One region of the Hominilimicola sp. genome, then DNA from elsewhere that is predicted to be linked to it. Evidence: a T-box and tRNA genes for the amino acid it is inferred to sense, from the RefSeq annotation. Region 1 holds a T-box; the other holds one or more tRNA genes.
What was found. A T-box is a leader RNA that pairs with one kind of tRNA and senses whether it is charged. The one in region 1 lies ahead of pheS (phenylalanine--tRNA ligase subunit alpha), so its partner is inferred to be a tRNA-Phe.
Positions count from the first base shown of each region.

Region 1 (6,170 bases):
AGGCACTGAAAGAAAAGAATGTTGAAATCAGAGCCGACCAAAATTCAAAAGCAATATTTGCAGATGTAAATGACGCGACAGACGAGGATTATTATACTGAATATAATGATTATATTATGGCGGTAAAAGTCGTTGACGGAATTGATGAGGCGATTGAGCATATTAATAAGTACAACACAAAACATTCTGAGGCGATTGTTACAAACAATTACGAACATTCGCAAAAGTTCTTGAATGAGGTTGATGCGGCGGCGGTTTATGTTAATGCTTCAACAAGATTTACGGACGGTTTTGAGTTCGGATTTGGTGCTGAAATAGGCATAAGTACACAAAAAATGCACGCAAGAGGTCCAATGGGACTTGAGGCATTGACTTCTATTAAATATATAATTTACGGGGACGGTCAGATAAGAGAATGATAGAGTGGATATTTTTCGATGTCGGTTCAACGCTGGTTGACGAAAGCAAGGCGTGGGAAAAACGCGTCAGCGATACGGTAAAAGGGAGCAACATAAGCGTAAGCGAGTTTTATAAATTAATGGACGACTGTGCTTTGAAAAATTTAATTCCGTATGATGACGCTGTTATTATATCGGGATTGAATAGGGCAGAATGGCACAGTGAACTTGAAATGCCTTATGAATATTCTGAAAATGTTTTGTCACAACTGTATGGTAAGTACAAAATCGGAGTTATAGCCAATCAGCCGTTGGGGACACAAAAACGCCTTGAAAAGTACGGCTTGGCAAAGTATATCAGCCTTGTCATATCCTCTGCGGAGGAGGGTGTATCAAAACCCGATATAAGACTTTTTCAAAAAGCACTTGAGAAAGCCGACTGTAAAGGTGAAAATGCTGTGATGGTCGGTGACAGGGTGGATAATGACGTTGCACCGGCTAAAAAGTTGGGTATGAAAACCGTATGCGTAAAACAGGGTATTCACAAGTTAAACACACCTAAAAATGAATTTGAAGTGCCGGATTATACTGTGGATACAATAGAAGAATTATTAAACATATTAAAAGAGGGACACTAAACTGAAATTTAGTGTCCCTCTTTGACGATGGAAGAAAAAACTGTTAATTAAAACAGCTTTTCAAGCAATTTATTGGAGCGTTCGATAAACTTTGTCATTTGTTCTGCCGGCAAAGGACTGTGGCTTATTTTCGCTAAGTCGTAAACATGTTCAATAACAAGATTTGCGTCCTCGTCATTTAATGTATCTATTTTCTTGATAAGTGAGTTGTTTGAATTTAGTACAAGTGTAAATTCATCGTGGAACATATCAGCCATACCTGCCATTTGCTGACCGTAAGCCTTATACATCTCCTGCATACGTCTTGACTGTTCACCAAGCAAAATTACGGCAGGGATTGAATCGTCTTTAAGTGACTGCACTTCGATTTTCAATGTATCGTCCTTGATTTCATTCTTGAACTTTTCGATCAACTTTTCTTCTTGTTCTTTAGTTGAATCGTCTTTTTCTGTGTTGTCCGAAATGTCATTTATGGCGGAATCAATACGTTTGAATTTAACACCCGTCTGTTTCATTTCAACAAGTGAAATAAAATGTGTATCCATCATTGACGGAAGTACAACGGCATTAAGTCCTTGATTTTTGAACATATTGATGTACTGTGATTGAGTTTGCGGATCGGAAACGTAATAAACGTCTTTTTCTTCCTTACCGTCAAGGTACTCGTCCAATGTCAAATATTTACCGTCAATATCCTTATAAATAATTACGTCCTTAACTTTTTCATAGAACTTTTCATCTCTTAAGCAACCGTATTTAATGAAGATATTGATGTAATCCCAATACTTTTCATAGTTTTCACGTTCGTTATTATAAATACTTGCAAGCTTGTCCGCAACTTTCTTTGTAATATGTGAAGAAATTTTCTTAACATAACCGTCATTCTGCAAGAAACTTCTTGATACGTTAAGCGGTAAGTCAGGACAGTCGATAACACCCTTCAAAAGCATTAGAAATTCGGGAATAACTTCTTTTACGTTGTCGGCAACAAATACTTGATTGTTGTATAACTTTATCTGTCCCTCTTGACCTGCAAATTCATGATTGATTTTAGGAAAGTACAAAATACCTTTTAAGTTGAACGGATAGTCTACATTAAGGTGAATCCAGAAAAGCGGTTCGTTGAAGTCCATAAATACGTTTCTGTAAAATTCCTTGTATTCTTCGTCTGTACACTCCGACGGCTTTTTCATCCAAAGCGGTGTTGTGTTGTTGATAGGCTTTGGCTCTGACGGTGTATCGTCCTCGTGCTCGTGTTCATGTTCATGATCATGACCGCAGTCACAGTGATCTTCGTGTTTGTCCTCAGGAACTTCAACATATATTTCAATAGGTAGGAATGCACAATACTTATGAAGAATTTGACGGATTGTGCTTTCTTCAAGAAATTCTTCCGAATCTTCGGCGATGTTAAGAGTTATTGAAGTACCTCTTTCTGTTCTGTCACCGTCTGTTAAGTCAAATTCCATACTTCCGTCACAAGTCCATTTTGCGGCTTTTGCACCGTCTTGATATGAAAGCGAATCAATTTCAACACTGTCGGCAACCATAAACGCACTGTAAAAACCAAGTCCGAAATGACCGATAATTTGAGAACCTTTGTCGTCCTCCTCTTTGTACTTTGAAAGGAAGTCGCTTGCACCCGAAAATGCGATTTGATTGATGTACTTGTCGATTTCTTCGGCAGTCATACCGATACCGTTATCACTGATGACAAGCTTTTTAGCGTCCTTAAAGATTGATACGGTAACTTTGAATTTTTCGTTTTCGTCAATTTGAGCTTCACCGATACTTGCAAGTTTCTTTAATTTTGTGACCGCGTCACAACCGTTTGAAACAAGTTCTCTAAGGAAAATATCCTTATCGGAATAAAGCCATTTTTTTATAATAGGGAAAAGATTTTCACTGTCAACTGAAATATTACCTTTTGCCATATAAATCACTCCTTGAAGTTAATTAATTTATATAATATATATTAATACTCAAAGTAAGATTTGTCAATACAAAATTAGCACTCAACAGATGTGAGTGCTAACAATTTACAATTTATTCATAATATATTCGATTTTAGATGTAACCGTAGATACCTCTGACTGAAACTTCACCGGAAGTGACGTGAATAATACCGTTTTCGGTTTGTACGGCGAGTGAGCCGTTTTCGTCAACGTCAACGGCAGTTCCGCGAACCGTTTCGTTTTTGAAAATGACGTTTACTTCTCTGCCGAGCGTGACGCAACACTTTTTGTATTCATCAAGAATTGCACTGAGTCCGCCGTCGAGAAACTTCTTATAATAATATTCAAATTCGTTTAACAATTTTGCGATTAATTCGTTTCGCACATATTTGTGACCGCTTTCGATAAACATTGAAGTAGCCTTGTCGGCGATGTCGTCATCGAATGATTCTGTGTTTACATTTACACCGATACCGCATACAACGTAGTTGACCATATTTATCTCAGCAGACATTTCGGTTAGAATACCGCAGATTTTTTTACCGTTAATAACAATGTCGTTAGGCCATTTAATCATTGAATTAAGACCGATAGCCTTGCAGACAGCAAGACCTGCAACGAGCGTTATTTGCGAAACTTCAAGCGGGGAGATTTCGGGCTTTAAAAGGATTGAATGCCAAATGCCTATCCCTCTTGGAGAAGTCCAACCGCGTCCGCGGCTGCCTTTGCCGTGCGTTTGCACTTCGGCGATAAATACACTGCCGTCCGGCGAGGTATTGCTTTCCTTTGCACGATTGTTTGTCGTGTCGGTTTCATCATATATAAATAAGCTGTGACCGATAAAATCGGTGGTAAGTCCGCTTTTTATGCCGCTTTCGGTTATGATGTCGGGCGAGGAAATAAGGCGGTAGCCTTTGTTTGTGACCGATTCGATTTTGTAACCGCTTTCACGCAATGATTTAATGTGCTTCCATATCGCCGTTCTTGAAACGTTCAGCATTTCGCTTATGCGTTCGCCTGAAATATATCCGTCTGCATTTTTTAATATATCTAAAATTTCTTCTTTCAATTCAAATCAACCCTTTCGGGATAAATTATATAATTTTTTGTTAAAAAAATCAATCCTTTTAAATAATTTTGTGTTATTGATTGACAAAATAAAAAAAAGGTGATATAATATTTTATTATTGAATATTAAAAGCAATGATGGAACAAAGTAAGGTATATACCGCCTAAAGAGAGTATCGGTTATTGAGCTGTGAGTCGATACGGTAAGGATTTATTTGAAATTTCATTCCGGAGCTGCATAGGTGAAAGCGGTTTGCAAGTAGTCTGTGACGGGTAGTGCCGTTATACATAATTGAGTGCCGATGTTTTATCGGAAGTCGGGTGGTACCGCGGAGTTTGAATTTACACACTTCGTCCCTTATGGGACGGAGTGTTTTTTAATTTATATCGAAAGGAATTTTGAAATGAGAGAAAAGTTAGAAGAAATCAAAAAAAATGCCCTTGATGTACTTCAAAAAGCAACTGACATTGATGCTCTTGAAGAAGCAAGAATAAAGTTTCTCGGTAAAAAGGGTGAACTTACTGCCGTACTAAAAGGTATGGGACAGTTAAGCAAAGAAGAAAGACCGCAAATCGGTGCGCTTGCAAACGAAATTCGCGGTGTAATCGAAAACCACATAGATACGAAGAAAGCGGAATTTTCAGAAAAGCTTGAAGAAATCAAGCTAAAGAGCGAAGTAATCGACGTTACAATGCCGGGTAAGGCACAAAAAACAGGTAAACTTCATCCGCTTACAAAAGTAATGAACAACATTAAAGACACATTTATCGGAATGGGTTTTGAAATCGCGGAAGGTCCGGAAGTTGAGCTTGACTACTACAACTTTGAGGCACTTAACATTCCACCGAATCACCCTGCGCGTGATACTCAGGACACATTCTATATAAACGAAAATACGGTTTTGAGAACACAAACTTCACCTATCCAAGTTCGTGTTATGGAAAAGAAGAAACCGCCTATCAGAATTATAGCACCCGGAAGAGTTTACAGAAGTGACGCGGTTGACGCAACTCACTCACCTGTATTCCACCAAATCGAAGGACTTGTAGTTGACAAGGGTGTTACAATGGCAGATTTAAAAGGTACTCTTGAAATGTTTATCCACCGTCTTTACGGCGAAAATACAAAAGTACGTTTCAGACCTCACCATTTCCCGTTTACAGAGCCGTCAGCCGAAGTTGACGTTTCGTGTTTCGCTTGCGGCGGTAAAGGCTGCAGCGTATGTAAAGGCGAGGGCTGGATTGAAGTTTTGGGCTGCGGTATGGTACACCCTAAGGTACTTGCAAACTGCGGTATTGACCCTGAAGTATATTCGGGCTTTGCTTTCGGTATCGGTCTTGAAAGAATTGCAATGGGTAAGTATGATATTAACGACCTTAGACTTTTCTTTGAAAATGATTTGAGATTCTTAGACCAGTTTTAATATATTATTCGGAAATTGAAAGGAATGAAATATAATGAATTTACCTATGAGTTGGCTTAATGACTATATGGATATAGACGTTACGCCGAAAGAATATTCAGACAGACTTACAATGACAGGTTCTAAAGTTGAGGGTTGGGAGAATATGGGCGAATCTGTTCAGAATGTAGTTGCGGGTAAGGTGCTTACCTGTGAAGATCACCCTGACAGTGACCATCTTCATGTGTGTACGGTTGACGCGGGAACAGGCGAGATTTTGCAGATTGTCTGCGGTGCGCCGAATGTAAAAGCGGGTATAATCGTTCCCGTTGCACTTGTCGGTGCGGTACTTCCTGACGGAAAAATTAAAAAAGGCAAGCTTAGAGGCGTTGAATCTTACGGTATGCTTTGCTCACACGATGAACTTGGGATAACAGAGGATATGCTTGGCTATGAACCTGAATACGGTATTCTTATTCTTCCGGACGATACAAAAATCGGTACGGATATTAAGGATATATTCGGTATGAATGAAACTGTCGTTGAATTTGAAATCACTTCAAACAGACCTGATTGTTTCAGCATAATCGGTCTTGCACGTGAAACAGCGGCGTCATTTAATAAAAAGTTCACTATTCCTGAAGTTAAGTTTAACGAAAACAGTGAAAATATCGCCGATACAATCAGCGTTGATGTACAGGACAAGGA
Region 1 is NZ_JBKVWU010000050.1:4,960-11,129, forward strand. Features, by position in the region: gene ACLTU0_RS06855 (glutamate-5-semialdehyde dehydrogenase) at 1-419, shown strand, start outside; gene ACLTU0_RS06860 (HAD family hydrolase) at 416-1,036, shown strand; gene htpG (molecular chaperone HtpG) at 1,084-2,970, opposite strand; gene ACLTU0_RS06870 (biotin--[acetyl-CoA-carboxylase] ligase) at 3,104-4,060, opposite strand; T-box leader at 4,186-4,421, shown strand; gene pheS (phenylalanine--tRNA ligase subunit alpha) at 4,464-5,483, shown strand; gene pheT (phenylalanine--tRNA ligase subunit beta) at 5,518-6,170, shown strand, end outside.

Region 2 (6,170 bases), on a different contig from region 1:
AAAACAGGCATACCGTTTTCAATCATATTTTTAATCGGCTCATATAAATCGAGCTTGTGAAGAAGTTTGCCGATTACCGTACTTTCTCCGCCCGGGATAATAAGACCGTCAAACGGTTTTTCAATGTCTTTTTTTTGACGTATTTCAAATGATTCCACACCAAGTGCGTCAAGCGAATGTTTGTGTTCAATAAATGCACCTTGAAGTGCAAGTATACCGATTTTCATTATTTACCACGCTCCGCCATAAGTAGTGCAATTTCGTTTTCGTTTATGCCGACCATTGCTTCGCCAAGATCCTCTGAAAGCTCTGCAAGAAGTTTGTCGTCAGTGTAATTTGTAACGGCTTGAACAATGGCAGACGCTCTTTTTGCAGGGTTGCCTGACTTGAATATACCCGAGCCTACGAATACACCCTCTGCACCGAGGTGCATCATAAGTGCGGCATCGGCAGGTGTTGCAACACCGCCTGCGGCAAAGTTTACAACAGGCAATTTACCGTTTTCGTGAACATATTCAACAAGGTTGTAAGGCACTTGAAGTTGCTTTGCAGCCTCATAAAGTTCGTCTTCCGACATATTTTGAATACGTCTGATTTCAGACATCATCATTCTCATATGACGTACTGCCTGAACAACGTCACCTGTACCCGGTTCACCCTTTGTTCTTATCATAGCCGCACCTTCGTTTATACGTCTTAGCGCCTCACCCAAATCCTTTGCACCGCATACGAAAGGTACTTTAAAATCGTTCTTGTTGATGTGGTACTTGTCGTCGGCAGGTGAAAGCACTTCGCTTTCGTCTATGTAGTCAATTTTGATTGCTTGCAAAATTCTTGCCTCTGCAAAGTGACCGATACGGCACTTCGCCATAACAGGAATTGAAACTGCGTCTTGAATACCCTTAATCATTTTAGGGTCGCTCATTCTCGACACACCGCCTGCGGCACGAATATCGGCAGGGATACGTTCAAGAGCCATTACAGCACAAGCGCCTGCCTCCTCGGCAATTTTAGCTTGTTCAGGTGTTGTTACGTCCATAATTACTCCGCCCTTTAGCATTTGGGCAAAGTTTCTGTTTAGTTCCATTTGTGTTGACATAGTTATTAACATTCCTTTCTGATCGGCTTAAATAAATCAGCCGTCTGTTGACTTTTTCCCTGGGATTGGTTATAATTATACCACTGATTGACACTATTAAAAGTGCCAAAATACAAGTTTTTTATGGGGTCAGATTATGTTTAACTTTATTTTTACAGCCGATAAAGCGTCAAAAAAAACGCTTTACGAACAGCTTTATTCGTATGTCGCAGATGAAATAAAAAATAAAAATATTAAAGAAAATGAGCGTATGCCGTCAAAAAAAGCACTGGCAAAATATCTCGGAATAAGCGTAAATACCGTTGAAACAGCATATTCGATTTTGGTACAGGAGGGGTATTTAAGAGCGGTTGCAAGGAGCGGTTTTTATGTTTGCAAGGTTGATATTCCCGTTGGTGACAGAAACTTTGAATATGAAGAAGAACAAGAGAGTGTAACAGCATATAAGGCGGATTTTAAGACAAATAAAGTCGATATAAATTCGTTTCCGTATTCGACTTGGATAAAGCTTTCAAAGGAGGTTATGTACTCAACACCGGAGTATCTTAATTCCGGAAATGTAAAGGGCGATTATGAATTGAGAGAGAGTATTGCAAAATATTTGCACGAATTTCGCGGAGTAAAATGTTCGCCTATGCAGATTGTAGTCGGTGCGGGTATTGAGTATTTGACAATGCTCCTTACAGAACTTTTTGACAGAGATAAAGTGTTTGCCGTTGAAAATCCCGGTTATAAAAAAATATCGGCAATACTCAGAAACAACAACAGAAAAATAAATTATATAGACGTAGATGAAAACGGACTTTGTACGGATTGTTTAAAACAAACAGATTCGGATGTAGTGTATGTCACACCGTCACACCAATTCCCGACAGGTGCGGTAATGCCTGTATGGCGCAGAATGGAACTTCTTTCGTGGGCGGAAGAAGGGGAGGACAGATATATAATTGAGGACGATTATAACAGCGAGTTTAATTTTTCGATTAAGCCTGTTCCCGCAATGCAGGGACTTGCAAGCAGTGATAAAGTCGTGTATTTAAGCACGTTTTCAAGAGTTCTTGCACCGTCAATCAGAATTGCATATATGGTACTTCCGAAAAAAATGCTTGAAAAATTCGACAAGCATTTCGGTACATATTCGTCAACCGTTCCGCGATTTGAACAGCATACGTTAAATAAATTTATTTCGGGAGGGTACTATTCAAGACATTTGAGCAGAGTGAAAAATATCTATAAAAAAAGACGCGATAAGATTATCCAGTCGCTCGGTAACGCAGATATAAGCGGTGAAAGAGTCGGACTTCATATAGTCGTTAAAACGGATAAGGCAAAGGAAATAATAGAGTATGCTCTAAAATGTGACGTGAAACTTTACGATATGGACGATTATTATATGACTGAAAATAAAAAAAGCAATTCAATCATCATAGGCTATGCCGGTGCGGAAGATGATGATATTGAATTACTGAAAAGTATATTTGATAAATTTATATAAATTAAAATATAAAAATAATATTTTGCACGTTCCGGACAATTTATCGACAATCTGAAAAAAGCTCCGATAAAATCGGAGCTTTTTTAATGGAGCGGAAGACGAGATTCGAACTCGCGACGTTCACCTTGGCAAGGTGACGCTCTACCACTGAGCCACTCCCGCATTTTTCACAATTCATAGAATTGTGAAGTGGTGCCTTCGGGTGGAATCGAACCGCCGACACAGGGATTTTCAGTCCCTTGCTCTACCGACTGAGCTACAAAGGCATATGGCGACCCGGATGAGGCTCGAACTCACGACCTCCAGCGTGACAGGCTGGCGTTCTAACCAACTGAACTACCGGGCCATAACACTTTATTTTCATAAAGTGTATTTGGTGGGAGTTACAGGGCTCGAACCTGTGACATCCTGCTTGTAAGGCAGACGCTCTCCCAGCTGAGCTAAACTCCCATTTGCGCTGACCTGTTGTGTCGGCCAACAACATTGACTATTATAGCAGACCTTTTTTACTTTGTCAACACTTTTTCAAAAAAAATTTTTATTTTTTTAAAAAAGATTTTTTTTGGTTATTTTTGACTGATATTTATATTTATTTTTATGTTTTTATGGTGTATAATATTACTAATATAAAATGTATAACTTAGAGGAGGAAACACTTATGAAGAAATATATAAAAAAGTTAATTTCAATTCCCCCTATATTGGCGATAAGCATTTCATTGCTTACTGCGTGTTCTGTTCCGCAGAGCGAATCGACTCCTTCTCCTTCGGAGAAATCAGCAAATGAAACCGTCTATGCTTTTGTCGGAAAAGATATACAAAATCCTTACAACCAAAAAGTTTTTGAGGGTTTTGAAACCGCTTGCAACGAAATCGGCATTGAGGCGGTTTACAAAGCACCGACTTCCGCAACCGCTGACAAACAAATTGAAATTATAAATGAACTTATAGATAATAACGTGGACGGAATCGCCATTTCCGCCAACGATGCCGACGCACTTGAATCTTCACTTACCGAGGCTCTGAATTCAGGCATTGAAGTAATATCGGTTGATGCACCCGTAAATTCAATTTCACGAAAAACACATATTCAACAAGCCGATCCGGAAGTACTCGGACGAAATTTTATAAAGAGTGCGTATGACGTTTCAAACGGTGAAGGCGGTTTTGCGATTTTAACTTCCACAGGCAGTGCACCGAATCAAAATCAATGGATACGCTATCTAAAGCTCGAAATAGAAGAAAATCCCAAAAAATACAGCAATATGCCTCTTATCGAAATAGCTTACGGCGATGATGATGCAACCAAATCTTACACGGAAACACAATATCTTTTGCAAAATGACGCTATTAAAACTATTATCGTTCCTACGACAATAGGCTTGAGTTCCGCCGCCAAAGCACTTAAAGAATCCGGCAAGGATGTAAATCTTATAGGACTTGGTTTTCCGAGTGAATTATCCGAATACATAAAAGACGGAACGTGCGACAGATTGTACATATGGAATACGACCGATCTCGGCTACCTTACCGCCTACACGCTTAAAGCCCTTGACGAAAATGAAATAACAGGCAGCATAGGTGAAACATTTACCGCCGGTTCACTCGGCGAAAAGACAATCACCGCTGACAAGGACAATGCAAGCGAAATAATACTCGGCGACCCGATTATGTTTGACCGCACAAACATCGACTCATTATCGGATATATATTAGTGTAAAATCTCCAAAAAAACACATTTATATGTGTTTTTTTATTTGAAATTATTGCACTGTTCTGCCTATTATGATAATATAATTATACTTATAATTAATTATTCATATTTTCTTTTTTGGGGAGGCACAGAATATATGTATAAAAAAACAATATCAAAAAGATTGAGACTTCCAATTGCCCTGCTTGTCACTATTGCTATTGTTATAATCAGCTATGCCAGTTATATTACCTATGCGGCAAATCAACGAACGATTTCTACTCTTTCTGAAATTTCACACCAAAATCAGACTATTTTCAGTCTTGAACTCGGAAGAGATGCAAAAATCATAGAAAATGCGGCATCTTATATAGAAAAATTGGGTTATGCCTCTTTTGACGATATTCTTACATTTTTAAAGCATAGCCAAATCGATGATCAACAGCATCTTTTAGGAATTATAACACCTGACGGCAAGCTTACCGACATAAACGGAGTCGAAATCGACTTATCTCAATTTCCTAATACAAAAGAGGCTTTTAACAGCGAAGAAACTAAATTCTTTTGCGATTCATATAATGATTTTACATTTCTTGTATGCACTACACCCATAAGAATAGACGGCGAAAATAAATTCGTAATTTTCTCTACATATCTGACTTCCCAATATGCAGATTCAATTTCAACGCCTACATTTGAAAACAAAGGATATTCTTACGTCATTGACAGCGACGGAAAAAGAATTGTCGGTTCATCTCATAATGGTTCATTCGGATTGACATTCGACAATCTGTTTGATGAAATGAGTCAAGCGTCAAGCAAAAATGACAGTGCCATACAGCAAATGCAAGCCGATTTAAAAGAAGGTAAATCAGACGGAATAATAATGCTTAACGGCATTGAAAAATACATTTATTATACACCGCTTAATATAAACGACTGGTACATACTTACCGTTGTGCCAAAAAACGTTGTGACAAAGTACACAACTCAAATTCTTATATGCTGTTACCTGTTCATCGTATTTTGCTCAATCGTATTTTTCTACCTATTGCATACGGCAATCAAAGCAAAAACCACCAGTCAAAAGCAGCTTGAGGAAATGGCTTACGTTGACAGTCTTACAGGCGGTATGTCATATACAAAATTTGTTTTTGAGGCTGAGAAAACACTGAAAGACAATCCCGATGAAAATTATGCTTTAATTAACCTTGATATAAACAATTTCCAATATATCAATGACTTTTTCGGTGATGACGAAGGCGACAGAGCTTTAAAATTTTTGTGGTCTGCCATTTATAAGCGACTTGAGCCAAAAGAATTGTGTTCAAGAATTTTTGACGACCACTTTGTCGCATTAATCACATACGACAATACTAAGTCGTTAGATAACGCTTGCGCAGATTTCTTTAACTCGCTTAAATTATACAGTCCGGCAGGCGGTGTATATAATATGACGGTATCTGTCGGAATTTATCTTGTGGATGACAGAGATATGAAGATAAATTCAATGCTTAATCGTGCAAGAACAACACAAAAGCATTTGAAAGGACAGTCCTCACAATCGCAATATGCAATATATTCTTCAAAGCAACGTGATGATATTATGATGCAGAAAACGATTGAAAACGGCTTTGAGGATGCTATTAAAAACAAAGAATTTAAGGTTTATTTCCAACCTAAATTCAATATTAACGCAAACAAATTCAACGGTGCAGAGGCACTTGTACGTTGGCAAAAGCCTGACGGAACAATAATTTCACCCGGTATGTTTATACCGCTGTTTGAAAAGAACGGCGATATTGTTAAGCTTGACAAATATGTACTTGAAGAAACTTGTGCCAAAATAAGAAAATGGCTCGATTTAGGCTATGACGTTTCGCC
Region 2 is NZ_JBKVWU010000001.1:49,391-55,560, reverse strand. Features, by position in the region: gene pdxT (pyridoxal 5'-phosphate synthase glutaminase subunit PdxT) at 1-227, opposite strand, end outside; gene pdxS (pyridoxal 5'-phosphate synthase lyase subunit PdxS) at 227-1,099, opposite strand; gene ACLTU0_RS00120 (PLP-dependent aminotransferase family protein) at 1,236-2,594, shown strand; tRNA gene ACLTU0_RS00115 (tRNA-Gly) at 2,682-2,756, opposite strand; tRNA gene ACLTU0_RS00110 (tRNA-Phe) at 2,785-2,860, opposite strand; tRNA gene ACLTU0_RS00105 (tRNA-Asp) at 2,864-2,940, opposite strand; tRNA gene ACLTU0_RS00100 (tRNA-Val) at 2,969-3,044, opposite strand; gene ACLTU0_RS00095 (substrate-binding domain-containing protein) at 3,253-4,308, shown strand; gene ACLTU0_RS00090 (EAL domain-containing protein) at 4,444-6,170, shown strand, end outside.
Region 2: it encodes a tRNA-Phe, which carries the amino acid that the T-box ahead of pheS (phenylalanine--tRNA ligase subunit alpha) is inferred to sense. The anticodon was not compared.